2 regions of the Psychrobacillus sp. INOP01 genome follow, and region 2 is predicted to be linked to the other one. Evidence: riboswitches for the same ligand, from Rfam matches in the RefSeq annotation. Region 2 holds a riboswitch; the other holds the start of a gene.

Region 1 (10,625 bases), 220 kb from region 2:
TGAAAAATAGACAAACTGCGGAAGACTTGGTCCAAGAAGTATATGTACGAGTACTTAAAGCTTATAGTAGCTTCGAGGGAAAAAGTTCAGAAAAAACATGGTTATTTTCAATAGCAAAAAATATAGCAATTGACCATTTTAGAAAACAGGCCGTCAGAAAAAAGAGGTTATTCGACTCATTTGACTGGGAAACGATGCAACTTGCATCTTCAGATATGCTACCGGAAGATTTAGTACAACTTAATGATGAGATGAGAACATTATTAGTTGCATTGGATGATTGTACTGGGGATCAGAAAATGGTAATTATCATGCGGTATTTCCAGGAGCTTTCGATTGCGGAAACGTCAGAAATTCTAAATTGGTCGGAAGGGAAAGTGAAGACAACGCAACATCGTGCAATAAAAGCACTTCGTGAGCGATTATCTGATAAGCAAAAGGAGGCAGATGTTCATCATGAGTGAGAAAAAACCAGAAGATCGTGTATTAGATGAACTATTAAATAATATGCCTAAGTTTACAGATAAACGCTCGAAGGATGAAATATACCAACGGATAAAGTCGGAGATAGAAACTCAGGAGAAAACTGAAAATAGGAAGCGTATAGGAGTTTCAATGAATAAATGGATGCCTTATATCATTTCCGTAGCATCCGTATTAATATTAACAGTTCTCGTCTCCTCATATATAAATAATAATGAGAGTTCCACCAATGATAAGGCTGCAGAGTCATCAACGGCAAACGATAATATGAGAACGATGGAAATATATGAAGAAGCCACTGTTGGTGACGTAGAAGAGGAAAAGTCAAATGATATGTCGGTTATGTCTGGAAAAGTAGCGGCTCCGTTTGAAATAGTTCCGCTTGGTAGTCCATATACTTCAGTTTACGAGAATGATTTAAATGGCGGAACAGTTTTTCATTTTTCTCTGTTAGAAAATGCTCTTTCTGTACCAATCACGATTGTAATTCCTAAGGAACAAATAGAAAATAATTTTCCAAGCAAGACACCGAATAGCTTGGAGCTATATGAAAAATATGCGTTTGGGATTGATGAAACTTCCCTTGGATTCCAAGAATATCATCCTTACAAAGGCTACTTTTTGGTTGATGGTAAAATGTTAAAGCATTATTTACCAGTAGATCATGGTTACGATACTGCCCCTGGAGCAGCGGCACCATATCTCTCTTCTATCAATGAAATTTTTAGTGATTTTGATTCATTATTAAGAGTAAATGAAGACGGCTCACCGATTGAATGGGATCAGGTCGGGACTTTAGATGAACCTGTGGTATTAACAGGTTCAGAGAAAAAGGTAAATTATTTTGCGTATAAGGCTTTTAACGAAGAGACTTATTTAACACCTAATTTTAATAATACATTCACTACACTAACAGAAGCTTTGATAGGTATGAAAAATCCGGAAAATGATATTTATACTTCTGTTATACCGAATGATGTTACTTATACAGTACAAGAGGATAAAGGTTTTGTAGTGCACTTCGATGAACCTTTAAACTTGGAATCATTTGATGCGGGTGAGGCATCTCGATTTATAGAAGCTTTTTCCTTAACAGCTGCAAGCTTTAATCAATCCATTCAATTAGAGAATGTCGTACAAGAAAATTGGAATGGAATAGATATGACTAGCCCACTTCCAGTTCCAATTGGACCGAATGGTTTTACTATGCAAACCAAATAAATTTCGTAAAATGCCATTGCTTATTAAATTAAGCATGGCATTTTTTGTTTTGAAGTGCTTTTCAACCTAATAGAAATTGTGCAAATAGCCCATAAATAACCTACCGAGGAGTAAAAAAGAGTCGAAAGCCCGCCCATTCAGGTTCACATATAACCCACAAATAATGCGAAATAACCAATATATTTGTTATTATAGCCCATGTAACTTCTATGAATCAGTGTAAATTAGTCGGAAAAGGTTATAAATTTTTCTGGATTATGGATTATTAATTGTTTTGAAACAAAACATATTAAGCTGTTTCCTAATTACAAACAGGTCTGTTGCATATATTGTTTTTATTTGATAAAATGTTATTAATTCAAGATAATTCTTGAAGGACAATAAAATATTGATTCATCTTCGGGGCAGGGTGCAATTCCCGACCGGCGGTATTAGAAATTTATTTCTTCAGCCCGCGAACCTTAACAGGTTGATTTGGTTAAATTCCAAAGCCGACAGTATAGTCTGGATGGGAGAAGGTGAAGGTGCAGTCGTTTTTCGTATGCTTATACGGATACGCTTATTTAAGTGTACCTTGTTTCTCCCTTGGACTTTATTAGTTCAAGGGATTCTTTAAGTATGCAAACGTGCTGAACCTTTCTTCTTGTGGAGTGAATCGCAAAAGGAGAGAGGATTTTATGTTAAAAGGCAAAACGCGGATGCTTATAGCAGTCGCAATGCTTAGTAGTATTTCTTTTGTTTTAATGCTACTTGCATTTCCATTACCGGTTTTACCGGCTTATTTGAAGGTGGACTTTAGTGATATACCAGCTTTAATCGCTGCAATCACGATGGGTCCGGTAGCAGGAATTCTAGTTGCATTTTTAAAAAATGTGTTAGATTGGCTATTTGCAGGGAGTCCAACTGGTGTACCTGTGGGACATATGGCTAACTTTGTAACTAGTATATTGTTTTTAGCACCTGTGTATCTGATTTACCGTAAAGTTACTACGTCAAAAGGGATTATGGTTGGTCTTGGAGCAGGTACAGTCTCTATGGCGATTGGAATGAGTGTATTAAATTATTATGTGTTCTTACCTATGTACACTTATTTCTTAAATTTCCCAATGGAAACAGGTTCTGCCTTGTTTAATACTATCATATTCGGTATATTACCTTTTAATTTGATTAAAGGTATATTAGTAACTATTGTGATGATTGTATTATTCAAACGAATGAAACCATTGCTTGATAAGGTAACTAATTCATATATGAAACCTAATACAAATTAACAAAAGGTTGTTTCTCCATTAGGAGGAACAACCTTTTTTAAGAGGAAAAAAATGAAGTGATTAAGAGAAAATGCTCCAATCAGAGTAATTTGGAGTGTAATACTCTGATTTCCGTTCCACGCGTAGGCCAACAGGATGTTGGTCACGAAGGCGTTGCCACACGAGGTGGCGTCTTAGCCAGCGTTCCTTTGTCTCCATCTGAAATGGAAATCACTAGTACTATTCATTATTTAAACTATCATGAATTCAGTGGTTACAAGACATTATTATATACTTTCTTAATCTTTAAAAAATGGTGATCATGACAAAGTCACAACCACCATTCAATATACTATTCGTATTTCAGTGCGTCGCCTTCGAAAGACTCATCTGCTACTTTAATAGAATCAGTAGGACAACCCTCAAATGCATCTTCCATATCCTCCATTAGTTCTTCTGGAACTTCTGTTGTACCCATGTTATCATCTAAAATAACGAAGGCAATACCTTCATCATCATAATCATAAATATCTGGGGCAGCGGCTCCACAAGCTCCGCATGCAATACATGTATCTTTATCTACAATTGTATATTTTGCCATTATTATATTCTCTCCTTTGTAACTACTAAAACGAATATGCTATCGTATTCATTCTAAAGATGTTTTCCATACATTTCAACCAAAATACTTCAGAAAAGAGAGGTATTCCTATGCATTTTCATCAAATATTACTATTTATTATACATAAAATAACCGGTCAACGTTCTGAGAATGCTCCATATTATTTATTAAAAGGCAAAAAGTCAGGGCAAACTATTCAAGATGTGACATATTTTCAACTTCATGCTTTTTTCTCTATCCTTCCACAATTATCGAAGGAAGATTATGATACAGCGATTAATGATTTGTTTAAAGAAGAGTTTATCCAGTTAAACGAATCACTTGTCTATATAACTAACAAAGGAGTAAAAGCATTACCTCAAGATAAAAAGCTTCGCTTAAACGGTTGGCAATATAGAGGTAAGGAACAAATCTTTTGGAAAAGAATCGACTTGGTTGTCCAAACGCTATCACAGTTTCAAGCAAATGAGAAAAAATTTGTACCAAATCAAAAGGATATTGCTAATCAGCATTTTGTTAAAGACTTTTTAATTCAGCATAATTTTCGTCACTCCAACTTAAAGAATGATATTAAGCAAGAAATATTTCATTTACTTGAAAATTCTACTTTAGATGACATACACAGAACATTATTTGTTTATAGATTCAGCGGCTATAACAAAACTGGTTTGACATGGGAACAACTGGCTCGCTACTATCAAATGACTGATTTGGATATCAAAATTACTTTTTTAGAATGCTTACATTGTATGTTAGACAATATTTCGATGGAGACAAGTCCTCGGTTATTCGATTTAGCTAAAGATATTCATATTGATTCACCTCTAACTGAATCTGCTTTTAGAACAAATAGCCTATTTGAGAAGGGATATTCTATTGAACAAATTGCTAGAATAAGAAAGTTGAAGATTAACACAATAGAGGATCATGTTATTGAAATAGTCTCAAACAATAAAAACTTCTCTATTTCACCTTTTATTTCTAGTGAGCAAGTAGAAGGAATTCTTCATCTATCAAACGAGTTACATACAAAAAAACTTACATTAATAAAAGACAGATTACCAGAAGTTAGTTACTTTCAAGTGCGTTTAGCATTGACAAAGGGAGAACAAATTCATGAATAAATTATATGAAATTCTTCAGAAAAAGTTCGGCCATGCAAACTTCCGAGAAGGTCAACAAGAAGTAATTGAGCAAATTATAGATGGAAAAGATGTTGTCGCTATACTTCCTACTGGCATGGGAAAATCCCTTCTCTATCAGCTACCAGCTTACCTAATGGAAGGAACTGTGATTATAGTCTCGCCTCTTTTATCTCTTATGCAGGATCAAGTGGAGCAATTGAAAATACTAGGGGAAAAAAGAGTTATTGCCATCAATTCATTTTTACCATTTCAGGAAAGAGAATTGGCGATACGCCAGCTAGCTGATTATAAATTCATATTCACTTCACCAGAGATGCTGCAAAATGAACAATTTAACCAAGCGCTTAGAAATCTTTCCATCGCATATGTCGTGGCCGATGAAGCGCACTGTATTTCTCAGTGGGGATTTGATTTTCGACCTGATTATTTAAGAATATCCAATTGGTTACATTCACTAAAAACTGTGAACGTTCTTGCGTTAACAGCAACTGCGACAAAAGAAGTTGTGGGGGATATTAAAAAGACTTTACGGATGAAAAAACCATTTGAATACATTCATTCACTTGATCGACCTGCTATTGCATATGAAATGGTCGAGGTAGAAAATCATCTAGAAAAAATGAACTGGATTATAGGTAGAGTCACCACAACAGAAGGTCCAGGGATAATTTATACTCAATCACGTAAAAAGACGGAAGTTTATGCAGAGATGCTACGAGAACAAGGAATTTCTGTTGCCTATTACCATGCCAAAATGGAGCAAAGTGACCGGATATTAATCCAGCAACAGTTCCAGCAAGGGCAATTAGATTGGATTTGTGCGACTAACGCCTTTGGAATGGGTATCCACAAAGATAATATTAGACAAATTATTCATGATCATATTCCTACATCTGTAGCAGGTTATATGCAGGAGGTTGGTAGGGCTGCTAGAGATGGCAATCAAGCAATCGCCTCTCTTTTATATACTTCTACGGATGTTGACCAAACTTTTTACGTAGCTATGCAAGACTTTCCAGAGGAGCAAGACATTCATATTGCTTATCACTCTGAGTATTCTGAAGTCGAACAGGCAGAGACTACAGCACGTATTCTAACTTATTGGAAAGAGCAATTAAATGAACAAGAAACTATTCAATTATTTAAGCAAATTAAACAAAAAAAGTGGCAGGATATACAAAGTTTTTACTCGATGATACAAAACGATATTTGTTTACGTCAGCAGCTACTACATTTTTTTGACCAACCATTGATAGAAAAACCTTACTATTGTTGTTCCAAATGTAAGTTAGACGTTTCAAGCATCTTACGAAAAAGATCAGATGAAAAAAATGACCAAGACGAATTGAATTGGAAGGATAGACTAAATTCTCTCCTCCCATCTTAATACTTTTGTTAAGTTTACTTTTTCTACAATATTCGTCATAATAGAAGTAGAAATGAAGGTAGAAATGGAGTTTGAATAAAATGAACCAAGATGATTATCAAAAAAAAATCGACGAACATCGACAATCCATTGGACAAGATGACGATTCCAATGAAATGAGAAGAAGTAGAAGTTCAAATAAGAAACCAAAGAAAAAATCTAGAAACTTATTAATTCCTACTGTCTTTTGTATTTTTATATTAATACCAGTTAGTATCTTTATTTATGTGCAATTTTTCTATGAAGCTGATCCAGATAAAGCAGAAGTAGTAAAAAATGATACGATACATGTTGAAACACAGACAATTAATAATGGAACAGAAAAAGAGGATACTCCTAAAGAAGAAGCAGATGTCAAAGAAGAAGTAGAAACTCCAGTAGTAACTACTCCTAAAGAAACAGAGCAATCAGTTAAAGAACCAAAAGAGGAAGTTACTGAAGAGCCAAAGAAAGAACCAACTCCAGTAGAGAAAACAGAGCCTACCGATGTGGCCGGTTCTAAAACGCATATAGTAAAGGAAAATGAAACACTATATCGTATAGCCGTAAATTATTATAATGATCCATCAGCAGTCGAAAAAATAAAGTCTGCAAATGGTCTAACATCGAATGAAATTGCAGTTGGACAAAAGCTAGTGCTCCCTTAAACGTAAAGAAAGAAGGATATTTTTCACAAATGTTGAATATATAAAGTATATCCTAAGTTGGAAGAGGTGCTAATATGTTTGTAAAAAGTGTGATGATCCCAAAAGAAAAATGTATAACTGTTCAAGTGGATACGACGGTATCGTCGGCTCTCCGTAAATTAGAAGAAAAAGAAATGGATGCTTTACCGATTCTAGATAATGGAAAATATGTAGGTATGTTCAATAAGTACCTTTTGTATAAAGCTCATTTCTATAGCAGTCTTGATAATGACGCTTTCATGGAGCAAACAAAAGTAACAGATATTATGACGAACGAAGACATATTTGTTCGCTACGAGGAAGTTTTTGAAAATGCAATGATTAAGCTTCATGATTTTCCAGTCATAGCTGTGGTTGAGGAAGGGAAATTTCTTGGATTGGTCACCCGTTATGACGCAGTTGAACAATTTAAAAGTGCATTTGGTATGAATAGTAAAGGAACACGTATTACATTCACTTCTGTGGAATCGGAGGGGCGGATTCAAAAAATGACGGATGTGCTTCATAAATATCATGCCTCAGTCATTTCAATCGTTACTTTTGATGAAACAGATAAACTATTTAGACGTATTGTATTAAAGATTGAAAACGATTCAAAGATAGATCGGATTTTAGCTGATCTAGAAAAGTCAGGGTTTCGTGTTTTACATATTGACAAAGAAGAGTAGAATTATCAATATTAGACACGAATGTAGGACAGGGGAATTTCCCTGTCCTTTTCCATGTTGTTTGGGGGGATATACTTGATTGGATGGATAATTGGTATTGTATTGGTTATATTTTTTAGTATTTTTTTGTATATGTTATTTTTAGCTTTTCAAACAAATGTTCATACCCACTCTTTATTAATTGACGAATGGACGAAGGACAGTCAATTTCATATTTTTTTCATATCTGATATCCATCGGAGAAAATTAAGTGAGAAACTTATTCAAAACCTCATCGGAAAAGTAGATATAGTAATAATTGGAGGAGATTTGACAGAAAGAGGCGTCCCGTTAAAACGGACTAATGAAAATATTAAGAATCTTGCCAAGTTAGGTAGTACCTGTTACGTGTTCGGTAACAATGATCGAGAAGTTGGGGAACAAAACTTACGGAGTATCTTAGATGCCCATGACGTTCATATATTGGAAAATAGCTCAGTTAAATTTGAAAAAAACAATTATTCTGTTCGTATAGTTGGGATTAATGATGGATTTGCGGGGAATGTAAAAATATATGAGGCGTACAAAGACGTTGAAGAATCGGATGTCATCATTTTTGCAACCCATGCTCCTGTGTATTTCAATAATGCCAAAAAGATAAGTAAGCCACATCTTCTTTTAGCTGGTCATCTTCATGGTGGGCAAATACGCTTTGGACCATTTGGGATTTATGAAAAGGGAAGCTATCGTGAAAAAGAAAATAGTGCAGAGCTCATTAGTAATGGGTATGGAACAACAGCTGTTCCATTGAGACTTGGTGCAAAATCGGAATGTCATCTAGTAACGATTAGTGGAAGACATTAAGTGAATAAAAGAAAGGAAGTTTTTTTGTGTATCAACAGGTAGATGTATTAATAGTTGGGGGAGGACCTTGTGGGTTAGCAACTGCTATTTCTACGCAAAATATTGGATTAAAAACCGTTGTAATCGAGAAAGGGAATGTGGTTGAGGCTATTTATAACTATCCCACACATCAGACTTTTTTTAGTACTAGTGAGAAATTATCAATTGGCGGAGTTCCATTTATAGTAGAGGAGAGAAAGCCAAAAAGAAACCAAGCGCTAGTCTACTATAGAGAAGTGGCAAAACTAAATAATATTGATGTCCATAAGTATGAACAGGTGCAAAAAGTAGAGAAACAAGAAAAAAATTTTAAGGTACACACTTCTAAGGAAACTTATGTGGCAACATATGTAGTCATTGCAACTGGTTATTATGATCACCCGAACTATATGAACATTCCTGGTGAAGAATTAGCGAAGGTACATCATTATTTTAAAGAGGGGCATCCATACTTCGGTTTAGATGTTTTAGTGATAGGTGGGAAAAATTCGGCTATCGATGCAGCTCTAGAACTAAACAAAGCTGGAGCTAATGTGACTGTAGTTTATCGTGGAAGCGAGTATTCGCCAAGTATAAAACCATGGGTCCTTCCTGAGTTTGATGGTCTCGTTAGAAATAATGAAGTACAAATGCATTTTAATACAGAAGTATTAAAAATTAGCGCATCTAATGTAATATTAAAAAATAGTCAAACAGGAGAATTCCAAATACGAAATGATAATGTATTTGCAATGACTGGTTATCATCCAGATCATGCATTTTTAAAGCAAATGGGTATTCAAATCGATGAAGCTACAGGAAGACCAGCTTTTAATTCAGAAACGATGGAAACGAATGTAGAAGGAATTTTCATTGCTGGTGTTATTGCTGCTGGTAATAACGCAAATGAAATTTTTATTGAAAATGGACGTTTCCACGGGGAGCAAATTGCAAAAGAGATAAAAAGAAAACAAGACGACAAGTAATGATTATTTAATCGTCAAAGATTTAAGTGGCGTTCCATAGTCCGAGTCTATAGAAAATCATCCCTAAATTTTTGAATTAGGGGTGATTTTTTTGTTTTATTTTAAACTAGGACGAAAGCCGAAATCGGGAAACTAAGCGATGAAAATGATGAAGACCCGATTGAAATTATCATTATCGTCGAAAGGAACAAATGGCTAAAAATAATACTTTTTCAGCGTCAAATGAATACTTTTTAAGAAGTGGGAAACATTAACGGGAGTAGATGCAGAAATGGAGGGATTAGGATGAAGAAAAAACATACTTTTGCGCTTGTGTCTGTTATTTTATCAACAGGGTTTTTATTCGGCTGTAACGGTGTCGATGAAGATGAGCCAGATCCGACCGAAGAACCTACTGAGCAAACAGAAGATAATAGTCAATAATATATTTTTTTATTAAAACAGGATTCATATAAGAACATCGTTCGATACTGAACGGTGTTTTTGTTTTATTTAAATAAATACGATTTGAGTTAGTAAAAGATAATTTACTAAAAGGATGTTAGTCAAAAATGGATATATTTCCTGTTCGCAAGTAAATCCTCAGAGAGAGAAAGTACCCCACAAAGGAGAGTAAGTAACGCATTCGATAGAGTTAATAAAATACTATTGAATTCAAGTAACTAGCATGGGAACGCAAGTAAATGGTCATTTGTAAAACGGTTATTATTAAAATGAGGAATTACTTAATTATTTCTACAATTAACTTCACTTTATTACTACAATTGAACAAGAGTAGCTTGCCGTAAACTCACTGAGTTACGAAAGCTACTCTTTAATAACCTACAAAACTTACCTCTAAAAAATACACTCGATTGCTTGTTGTGGGTCGGGATGGTTCAATGCTATTAGTAAGGCAAGTCGTGCTTTTTGTCCATTTAAACCTTGGGCAAAAACCACTCCTGCATCCTTAAGACCTTTCCCTCCACCTTTATAACCATACACGTCTTGCGCAATTCCGTTAAAACATCTGGATACTAACACAATCGGAATTCCTTTATTTAATGTTTCTTCAATGACAGAAACAAGGCTTGGGGGTACATTTCCTTGACCTAAGCCCTCCAACACTATTCCATCATACCCTAAATCTATCGAGGCTTTTAGCAAGTCTGGCTCCATTCCTGCATATACTTTAAACAATGTGACCTTTTTCTCGACGTGTTCGATTGGAAAAATGATACGATGATTGGGTGAATGATGAAAATGTACGACTGACTTAGATATAAAACCAATAGGTC
Region 2 (10,625 bases):
ATTTGTCAGAATTATTGCTCAGGTCATATAAAACCCCAGTACACTAAAATATGTACTGGGTTTATGAATTAGCTAATTTTTAATATAGGTTTAATTGCAATACCAGATTTAGAATCTTCGAAAGCTTCGTTAATTTGATCGAAGTCATAGAATTTTACTAGTTTATCAAATGGGAACTTCCCTGCTTTGTAGTATGCAACAAGTTCTGGTATGAATACTCGTGGCACTGAATCTCCTTCGATAACCCCCATCATTGTTTTACCTTCTGCCATTAAATCATTATGTATATCTATTGGCATTTCTGGTGTTACCCCAACAATTGCACAAGTACCAAGAGGGCGAAGGGCATTTAAGCTTTGTTTAACGACTGGAGGTACACCTGTTGTTTCAACTGCATAATTAGAACCACCATTAGTAATGGCCTTCACTTCTGCCACTACATCTACGTTACGTCCGTTCAATGTATGTGTTGCTCCTAACTCTTTGGCTAATTCAAGACGTGAATCATGTACATCCACAGCAATAATATGCTTGCAGCCAACAATTTTTGCTGCCATTATTGCTGATAAACCAACAGCTCCACTTCCGTAAATTACGATTGACGAACCAAATTCAGGCTGGATACGGTTAAGAACAGTACCTGCACCTGTTTGAATTCCACACCCTAGAGGTCCTAGTAATGCCAAATCTACATCTTTGTCTACTTTAATAACATTACGTTCGTGTGCAATTGCATATGTCCCAAAAGCAGATTGTCCAAAGAACGTTGAAAGTTCAACTCCGTCTTTACTTAACCTTTTTGTATTATCATCATGAACTCCACCAAAGTTTAAATCATTAAACGTTTCGCAAACTGTTGGATGTCCTGTTAAACAATTCGAGCAAGAACCACAATGAGCAAAAGATAGGACAACATGATCACCAACCTCTAGTCCCTTAACCCCATCACCAACTTGTTCAATAATTCCTGATCCTTCGTGACCAAGTACAGCTGGAAGTGGAGCAATTGCTAAATCACGTGCAACTGCATCTGTATGACAAACACCGGTTGCAACAATTTTCACTAATACCTCGTTTGATTTTGGATTAGCAAGATCAACTTCTTCAATTTGGAATGCTTCCCCTTGTCCCGGTGTAACTGCTGCTTTAATTTTCATGACATGTAACCTCCACTATAATTGTGATACAAAAAATTATTTACCTACATAAACATCATATATTTCCTTTCTTAGTAAAGCAATTATAAAGATTAGAATTTAAGTGGGAGTACTTTATTTCTAAATGTATATACATTATAGTTGTGTGTTGTTTTTCAGTAAACATACTAGATACAGAATGATTTATAGTAAATGACACATCCTAAGGTAAAGGAGATGAAATCAATTATGCAGAAAATAGTTGTTGCATTTGGAATTATCGCTTCCACCCAATCAGTTTCAACACATATACCTACAATTGCTCTCGCACAACAAGAAATACCTGCCTACGCTAAGTGGGGACAGCTCGCTATAAAAGAAACTCAATCCAAATATCCCAATGCGAGTATTATTGACTACCTCCACGAAGGAAGAGAATCTAAAGGAAATACTACAATTGAAAAATTTAGATTATGGTTAAAAGATAGTGACAAAGAATTTGGAGTCTCTGTAAAAATTGAATTTAAGACAGAGACTGATGAGCTACTTAATATTCAAATCCAAGAAATTTAGGATAAATTTAAGCACTATTTTGTTCATTGTTTTTTAGACATTAGCACTAAAATTATTAAGAAAGCCAATCATGCATGTCATTGGCTTTCTCTCACATTACGACTCGGAAGTTACATTATTTTCAAAAGGTTTGCCATCTCAATAGCTGAGATTGCTGCATCGTATCCTTTGTTTCCAGCTTTTGTACCTGCCCGTTCTATTGCTTGCTCAATGGATTCTGTTGTAACAATACCGAAAATAACCGGTACCCCAGTTTGTAAACCTACCTGTGCAATTCCTTTTGCCGCCTCATTGCATACATAATCATAGTGTGTGGTAGATCCTCTTATTACAGTTCCAAGACCAATGACAGCATCGTAATTATGGGATTCAGCCATTTTTTTCGCAATAAAAGGAACTTCAAATACACCAGGAACCCAAGCAACCTCAATGTTATCATCTGCTATTCCATGACGTTTTAATCCATCAATTGCACCATCAACTAACTTTGCATTGATGAAATCATTAAAACGCCCTACGACAATACCTATTTTCAAATCTGTGCCAATTAAATTTGCTTCTATTGTTTTTACCATTTTATTCTCTCCTTTAGCTAGCTTTAATATTTATTAAATAACTTGATAATTCTTCGATTGTTACAATTTTCATATGGAATTGTTGGGCAAATTCAAGTAAATCCGGTAGACGTGCCATTGATCCGTCATCTTTCATAATTTCACAAATTACACCTGCTTTAGCTGAAGCACAAAGTGTTCCAAAATCCACTGCAGCCTCTGTATGTCCACGTCTTTCTAATACACCACCAGGCTTTGCAATTAGTGGGAAGACATGTCCAGGTCGCTTAAATTGAAGTGCACTTGCTTGTGGATTAATGACTTGCAGCATTGTTTCTGAACGATCGAATGCACTAATACCTGTAGATGTGGTCTCGTGATCAATCGACACAGTGAATGCAGTTTGATGAAAATCTGTATTGTTAGAAACCATCGGTTGTAATTGCAATTCCTGTGCGATTTCCTCATGAATTGGCATACAAATCAATCCTCGACCATACTTGGCCATGAAATTAATATTTTCTGGTGTTGCAAATTCTGCTAAGCAAAGGAAATCACCTTCGTTTTCGCGGTTTTCATCATCTACTAAAATAATGAGCTTTCCTTGTTTTAGATCCGAAATTGCTTCTTCTATCGTATTTAGCATGTTATTATCTCCTTAAAAACCGTTCTGCTTTAAAAAATCTCGTGTAATAGTCGATTCCTTATTTGTAACATATTGATGCATATACTTTCCTAGCATGTCACATTCAATATTGACTAGTTCACGCTCTTTTTTCATCCCTAGGACGGTCTCCTTATTTGTATGGGGAATTAGGGACACGGTTATTGTCGATTTATTTATTTCAAAAATCGTTAAGCTTGTGCCATCAATCGTAATGGAGCCCTTTGGTATACAAAAGTGACTCACTTCTTCTGGTACACTTATATCAATATAAACTGCATTTGCAGTAGGACGTTTCTTCAAAATTGTACCGACTCCGTCAACGTGCCCTGAAACGAAATGACCACCAAATCGACCATTTGCCGCCATTGCTCTTTCTAAGTTTACAGCTGAACCACTGTTTAATAATTTTGTTGTAGTCGCGTGAAACGTTTCTGGCATAACATCTACTGTAAATTGGAATTGTGAAAACTCAATTACTGTTAAACAAACACCATTCACTGCGATACTATCACCTAATTTTATGTCTTCTAAAATTCGTTCGGCACGTATAACAAGTTGCATACTGCTTGCACTTTTTTGAACGTTCTTTACTGTGCCTAGCTCTTCAATAATTCCTGTAAACATTGCTTCCTCCTTTTACTAAGTATTTTAAGGCGAAAATTGTAAATCCCATATAAATAAAAAACTCCGTACACATAGGTGTCGGAGGAAAATTAGGTAGATTCAAATAAGCCTTTTGTCATTAACTCTCAAAAAGCATTGAACTACTCCTTCTCCCATCCAGACTGTAACTGTCGGCTTTGGATTTACACCAAATCATGCGTTTTACGGCTCACAGGCTCTGAGATTACTCTCTTACTGTCGATTGGGACTTTCACCCGACCCCGAAGGATAATTATTCAATTAAAAAACGCATCCAAAATTTATCGGATGCGAGAGAAGTCATACTTTAATAAGCCCTTTCGTTACGTTTTTTTTTAGCAGAACTAAAAAAACCTAGACAATAGGCGACCTACTCCTTCTCCCATCCAGACTGTAACTGTCGGCTTTGGACTCACACCAAATCATGCGTTTTACGGCTCACAGGCTCTGAGATTACTCTCTTACTGTCGATTGGGACTTTCACCCGACCCCGAAGGATAATTATTCAATTAAAAAACGCATCCAAAATTTATCGGATGCGAGAGAAGTCATACTTTAATAAGCCCTTTCGTTAAGTCTTTTTAGCAGAACTAAAAAAACCTAGACAATAGGCGACCTACTCCTTCTCCCATCCAGACTGTAACTGTCGGCTTTGGATTCACACCAAATCATGCGTTTTACGGCTCACAGGCTCCGAGATTACTCTCTTACTGTCGATTGGGACTTTCACCCGACCCCGAAGGATAATTTATTTAACTGATATTAGAATAGCAAGACTTGAATTTATTTGCAAGGAAGTTAGACTTTTATTACGATGACTCACCCTTATCTAAAAAATAATAAAATAAGAAAACGATATAAAAAAACGCCAATTCCCTCATTTAAAGGTAATTGACGAATTACAAATTTGTGTAAATAGAAGGTTATATTGACAATCTTTTATTTTTCATACCATTTAATATTTTCTTCTGTATGCTTAAATATTGGTCAAGCTCCTCCTCGGTTAATTCTTCAAATAACTCCACATATATTTCTTCACCTAGTTTTTGTGCTTCAATTAGAGCTGATTGACCTTTAGCGGTTATCTTCAGATGGATCGTCCTGCGATCTTCTTCATCATACAGTCGTTCAGCAAGCTCAAATTTCACAAGTTTTGATGAAATATTGGTTATTGCTCCTTTTGAATATTGAAGAATGTCTGCTAATTCACTTTGTTTTTTCGGTCCATTTGTACGTAACTGAGCTAATACTAAAATTGCTGATATTCCAACTGGATATGCAAACTTAGAGGAAAACTTGACAATATTTTCGTTTGAAATTAATTCACTTGAATGAATAAGTTTAAATAAATTTGTTTTTTCCATACAAATCACTCTTATTTAGCGGAGCATGATGGATCCGCCATCCACCATCATTGTTTGACCTGTCATATACCTAGAGTCCTCACTTGCTAAAAACACAGCTACACGACCAATATCCTCTTCCACATCACCAAAGCGACCCATTGGAATTTTACTTACTACAGATTCATAATATTCAGGTTGTGCTTGTGCCCATGCTTGTACCCCTTCTGAGTTTGCCAGCGGACTAATGATATTTACATTAATGCCAAAGCGACCCCATTCATTTGCTGCAACTCGAGATATTCCGCGAATAGCTTCTTTTGCAGCTGCATATGCCGCTTGTGTTTCATGCCCGGCCAGCCCTGCTCCAGAAGCAAAGTTAATAATATTTCCTTTCGTTTCTTTTAGATAAGGAAGTGCTGCCTGCATCAAATAGAATGTAGGATAAAATCCAGTACCAAATGATAGGTCTAGATCAGCTTGTGTAATGTTCTCAAACGTCAATTGTTTCGATGCATGTGCATTATTCACAAGTACATCTATCTTACCGTACTTATCAACTACTGTTTTAATGATATTAGGTAAGTTTTCACGATCCATAAGATCAGCTTTTACAAACATAGATTTTGGAGAAATTTCTTGCAATAATTTTTCACTTGCATTTCCTGTTTCATCATTAACATCTACAATCGTAACGATTGCTCCTTCTTTCACCATTGCTTTTGCCATTCCGAACCCAATTCCTCCGGCACCACCAGTAATAATTACAACTTTGTCTTGAAGTTTACTCATTCGTAACACTCCTTTAATAAATTTTTATTTCCAATATAGTTTAACACTAAACTATTTATCGATAAACTAATATGTTTTATAACTTATCGAAGTTCTATATCTTTTAGAAAATCATAAAATACATAGATTCTAATTTAGAAAAAAAGGGGGAAATGGAAATGTTTGCAGTTCATTTTATGGAGAAAAATATAATTGTTTTAACTCAAGTATTAAGAGTTATCCCTGCAGTAGATGAGGAACTAAAAATTAAAGGAAGAAAAGGCAAAATAATTAGCGTTCAAGAAACAGAAGAAAATGGTATCCGAGTACAAGTAGAATTTGAAAAAGTTGTGGATAAAAATAAAACTTCTATTAAGGATCTTGGGAAGAAAAAACGATAATAATTTCTATACAATAAATACCCGTTAAATGATTAAATACTCATTTAACGGGTATTTTGTATTAGTGAATATCTCGTTTTTTGAAGCTACCACCTCTTACTTCTGCCACTTCAGTGATAACAACAAAAGCAGTTGGGTCCATTTCTTTAATAATCGTTATTAATTTGTTTTCTTCCATTCGAGTGATTACACATGTGACAATGTCCATTGTTTCATTAGAAAAACCACCACGGCCACTGGAATATGTAACACCACGACCTAAACGATCCTGAATTGCAGAACCAATTTCCTCCGATTTTTTACTAACAATCCGAACAGATTTTGAATTTTCAAGTCCTACTTGAATAACGTCTATAACAATTTTAGCTATGTAATAAGTTGTAGCTGAATATAGAGCACTTTCTAATCCATAAATAAAACCTGCACCTACGAAAATAAACGCATTTATGAAAAGAATAATATCTCCTACTGAAAAAGGTACTTTGCGAGAAACAAGGACTGCGAGAACTTCTGCTCCATCGAGTGCTCCACCGTTACGTAGGACAACTCCAATACCAACACCTAGCATAACACCACCAGAAATTACTACTAATAAGGGATCCTGTGCACTTAAAATTGGCTCAATATGATGCATTAAAACTGTAGATATAGATAATGATGCAATCCCAATAATACTCATTATTGCGAAGGTTTTACCGACTTGTTTATAACCTAAGTACACAAACGGAATATTTAACACAAATAATAATACTCCAAGAGGAATGTTAAATAAGTACATACCCATGATACTAACTCCTGTTACTCCACCATCAATAACTGAGTTCGGTATTAAAACTGCTTCAAGTGCATAAGCCGCAATTGCTGCACCTATTACAATCATAATTATTTTACGGATTGTGTCCGCCACTTTGTTCTTTTGCATACGCTTGAAAAACTCCCTTATAATAAACAGATTGAACAAAGATTGTTCATTTTATAATTTTAAAGAAAAAATAGGTTGGTTACAAGTCAGAATCTTACTACCAAGCACTATTAGTACACATAATACAATTGTGAATTTGAAACACAACCATAAGACAAGCCTGTAAACTTATAACGTTTACAGGCTTGTCTTTCGCTTTTATTAGGTACCACAAAATGTTTTGTATGGTCCTGAGGTATCTAGAGGAAGTGAAGTATAGTCCAAATATTCCGAATTATAATCGTAAGGGTTGGATATTACTTTAAGAAGATTCTCTAATACACTATAGTCTTCTTTAACCACAGCTGCTTCAAGTGCTTCTTCTACCCGGTGATTACGGGGAATGACTACAGGGTTACTTTTTTGCATTAGTTGCTTTATAAATTCTTTAGATACTTCTTGTTTTTCTAATCTAGCTTGCCAAGTTTCATGCCACTGTTCAAAGTCCTTTTTGCCAACCAAAACTGTCTCTTCTAATTTACCGAGAGTCAATAAGCGGAATGTATTAGTATAGTCTGCTCCATATTTCTTCAAAAGTTGAAGTAAGTTATCAATTAATGAAATATCCTCTTCTTCTATATTAAAAATCCCTAGCTTATTTCCCATTCCTGTTAGCCAGTGTGCTTCATACTTTTCCGGAAAAGTTGTCATCGCTTCTTGCGCTTGTTCCAGAGCCTCATCCTGGTCTTCATGAATAAGAGGCAATAAGCTTTCTGCTAATCTTGCTAAGTTCCAAGCGGCAATATTCGGTTGATTTTCATAAGCATAACGACCATGAGTATCAATTGAGCTAAATACTGTTTTAGGGTTATAAATGTCCATAAAAGCACATGGACCATAATCGATTGTCTCCCCACTTATTGTCATGTTATCAGTATTCATCACTCCATGAATAAAACCGACAAGTTGCCATTTGGCTATTAAAGCGGCCTGGCGTTCAATCACTTCTTGAAGTAATAAAAGATAACGATTTTCTTTATCCATAAATATTGGATAATGTCTCTCTATTGCATAATCTGCTAATGCCTTTAGATCGTCTATACTTCCCCATTTTGCAGCATATTGAAATGTACCTACTCGTAGATGACTTGCAGCTATACGCGTCATAATAGCACCGGGTTGGACAACTTCCCGCATAATATCTTCCCCAGTGATGACTACGGCGAGGCTACGTGTTGTTGGAATACCAAGCCCATGCATAGATTCACTAATAATATATTCACGTAGCATTGGTCCAAGTCCTGCTCGACCATCTCCGCCTCGTGAATATGGTGTCCTACCAGAGCCTTTCAACTGTATATCAAATAGTTCTCCTGAGGGCGTAATTTGTTCACCAAGCAATAGAGCTCTTCCATCACCTAGCATAGTAAAATGTCCAAATTGATGTCCAGCATAAGCCTGTGCTAATGGTATACCACCTTCTAATGCGCGATTACCTGCGAGTTCTTCAACACTTTGTCTACTTTTTAGTGCGTTAGTATCTAACCCTAACGAAGTTGCCAATACATCATTTAAGATGACTAATTTTGGATCGCTTACAGGATTTACATTAATAGCTGTAAACATTATATGGGGAAGGCTGGTATAGGTATTTTCCAGGTTCCAACCTACTTTTATATTATCTTCTGTCATCGTATCATCCTATCTGTATAGTGATAAAATCAGACTTGTTACTTTTCTCTATATTATTATACACTTACTTGGTGAAAATACGCTTTTCTTGCTTCTATCTTATAATTTGAGAAAAACCGGGCTAAAAGATGCTCTGTCCTTTCCGTTCAAACCCTGTTTCTATTGTTTTCGAAGGTCTTTGTACAGACGTTTTGCTATATGATTACCGAATGAATTTTTAGGGATGCTGGTTGGTTGTGACTAACGTCACAACCAACCAGCATCCCTTTTTTCGGTAATCTTATAGCGTTTGTCCCGCTTTAACGGGCAGTACACTCCCATTTCGATGTTTGACCTAAGCGACAAAAGCATAAGCGGGAGATAACTGCCCGTAAAACAATCCTATCATCTAAGCGATAAGCGAGGCTAAATCTTATGGTGGAGTACTACACACTAATTGATTGTAGTGAAAGGTGGCGACTCCGGCAGGATCAGTGAGACAGATGAACCATCACATCGACGCGCAAGCGACGGTGATGGTTCATCGCTCACCCTGCGGAGGCCAACAGGATGTTGGTCACGAAGGCGTTGCGCTCGCGTGGTGGCGTTCTTAGCCTTCGTTCCTTTGTCTCCACCTGAAACGGAAATCAGTTGTATTATTCATTCTTTAAGGTCCCATTAAAGGCATCCCATGAATTACTAAACAAATAATTTTTTATTCAAAAAAACAATTAAGGTCACAATAACCAATAGTAAACCTGAAATAACAAATACTGCTCTTACACCAATTAGATCAGTAGTAATTCCGATAACTAGAGCTGATACACCAAATATCCCACTACCTACAGTTCCGAGTGAGGTATATACAGTAACAAGTTTTTCTATAGCAACACTTCGTTGAATAACTGTTTCCTGTGGGATATTTTTTACTTGGCTGAATAGGCCAATACTTGCCGAAAGAAATAAAGCAATTACAGGATGACTAATAGAGCCGAATACTATCGTCAGCATCCCACTTATCAGCGCACCAAAACAAATAAAATAAAATTTATATTTTTCTACTAAGTCAGGAAATTTTAAACAGTAAAGACTTCCAACCAAAAATCCTATAAAAAATGATCCATTTATAAAACCCCACCATTGTTCTCCTGCTGCAAGTACCTCTTCCACATATACGTAAACAATTGCTGCAATCCACACTGTCCCCGCTATTGTCTCAATCATATCCATCTGCATGATCTTTCTTAATACTGGCGTAGCACCTATACTTCTCCATCCTTCAGTGAGCTTTGACCAGAAGGTAGCTTCTTTTTCTTTTTCTTCTTCATATTTTACATGTTGAAGAAGACTTAAAGTTATACTTGATATTAAAAACAAGAAACTGACAATCATAATCATTTGGATAGGGCTTACAGCAAGAAGTAACAGACCACCAAAAAGCCAAGCGACTATTTGAATCATTTGTGTAAGTGTTTCCAGCATACCATTTGCTTTAACAAGTAATCTATCTTCTACGTAATAAGGTAGAAAAGTCCGCATGATAGGATTGGCACACCCATCAAAAAAACCAATTAATCCGATTATGAAGTAAATGACCCAATAATTAGATCCATTTAAAAATACATGGACAAATATTAATAGTCCGACTAACAATACAGTTTTGAAGCCTTGAGTCCAGACTAACAATGTTTTTAAACGATATTTCCCAAGCAATAATGGAGTTAATAAGTTGGAAAGAAACATTGCAGAGGTTATCGTAAATGGAACCATGGCTGATATTGCGGCTGAGCTTGTTAAATTATATAAAATACTAATTACACTAACTATATAAAATATATCCCCAAGATTGGCTATAGATTGCCCTGTTACTAATAAAATAAAATTCTTATTTGACTTCATTCTAATCCCCCACATTAAATTTCACGTTTTTTTTAACATGATTTTAGGGATCAGATTGGACAATTCA

Evidence for each region. Region 2 has a riboswitch for FMN ahead of ribE (riboflavin synthase). Riboswitches for the same ligand answer to the same signal wherever they lie in the genome.
Region 1: it holds a riboswitch for FMN, as region 2 does, so the genes downstream of both, KD050_RS19265 (ECF transporter S component) here and ribE (riboflavin synthase) in region 2, are expected to answer to the same signal.

What each region holds. Positions count from the first base shown of each region.
Region 1 is NZ_CP073315.1:3,921,224-3,931,848, forward strand. Features, by position in the region: gene sigX (RNA polymerase sigma factor SigX) at 1-464, shown strand, start outside; gene KD050_RS19260 (hypothetical protein) at 457-1,704, shown strand; FMN riboswitch at 2,096-2,228, shown strand; gene KD050_RS19265 (ECF transporter S component) at 2,382-2,975, shown strand; gene KD050_RS19270 (ferredoxin) at 3,307-3,555, opposite strand; gene KD050_RS19275 (YpbB family protein) at 3,666-4,700, shown strand; gene KD050_RS19280 (RecQ family ATP-dependent DNA helicase) at 4,693-6,108, shown strand; gene KD050_RS19285 (LysM peptidoglycan-binding domain-containing protein) at 6,189-6,794, shown strand; gene KD050_RS19290 (CBS domain-containing protein) at 6,869-7,501, shown strand; gene KD050_RS19295 (metallophosphoesterase) at 7,577-8,344, shown strand; gene KD050_RS19300 (YpdA family putative bacillithiol disulfide reductase) at 8,371-9,348, shown strand; gene KD050_RS19305 (hypothetical protein) at 9,634-9,771, shown strand; gene KD050_RS19310 (asparaginase) at 10,186-10,625, opposite strand, start outside.
Region 2 is NZ_CP073315.1:3,697,954-3,708,578, reverse strand. Features, by position in the region: gene KD050_RS18090 (NAD(P)-dependent alcohol dehydrogenase) at 69-1,157, opposite strand; gene KD050_RS18085 (DUF3889 domain-containing protein) at 1,386-1,709, shown strand; gene ribE (6,7-dimethyl-8-ribityllumazine synthase) at 1,820-2,284, opposite strand; partial or broken gene ribB (3,4-dihydroxy-2-butanone-4-phosphate synthase) at 2,322-2,909, opposite strand; gene ribE (riboflavin synthase) at 2,922-3,554, opposite strand; FMN riboswitch at 3,695-3,826, opposite strand; FMN riboswitch at 3,943-4,074, opposite strand; FMN riboswitch at 4,189-4,320, opposite strand; gene KD050_RS18065 (MarR family transcriptional regulator) at 4,496-4,936, opposite strand; gene KD050_RS18060 (SDR family NAD(P)-dependent oxidoreductase) at 4,952-5,707, opposite strand; gene KD050_RS18055 (hypothetical protein) at 5,866-6,087, shown strand; gene KD050_RS18050 (YitT family protein) at 6,149-7,009, opposite strand; gene KD050_RS18045 (protein adenylyltransferase SelO) at 7,211-8,680, opposite strand; gene KD050_RS18040 (MFS transporter) at 9,359-10,558, opposite strand.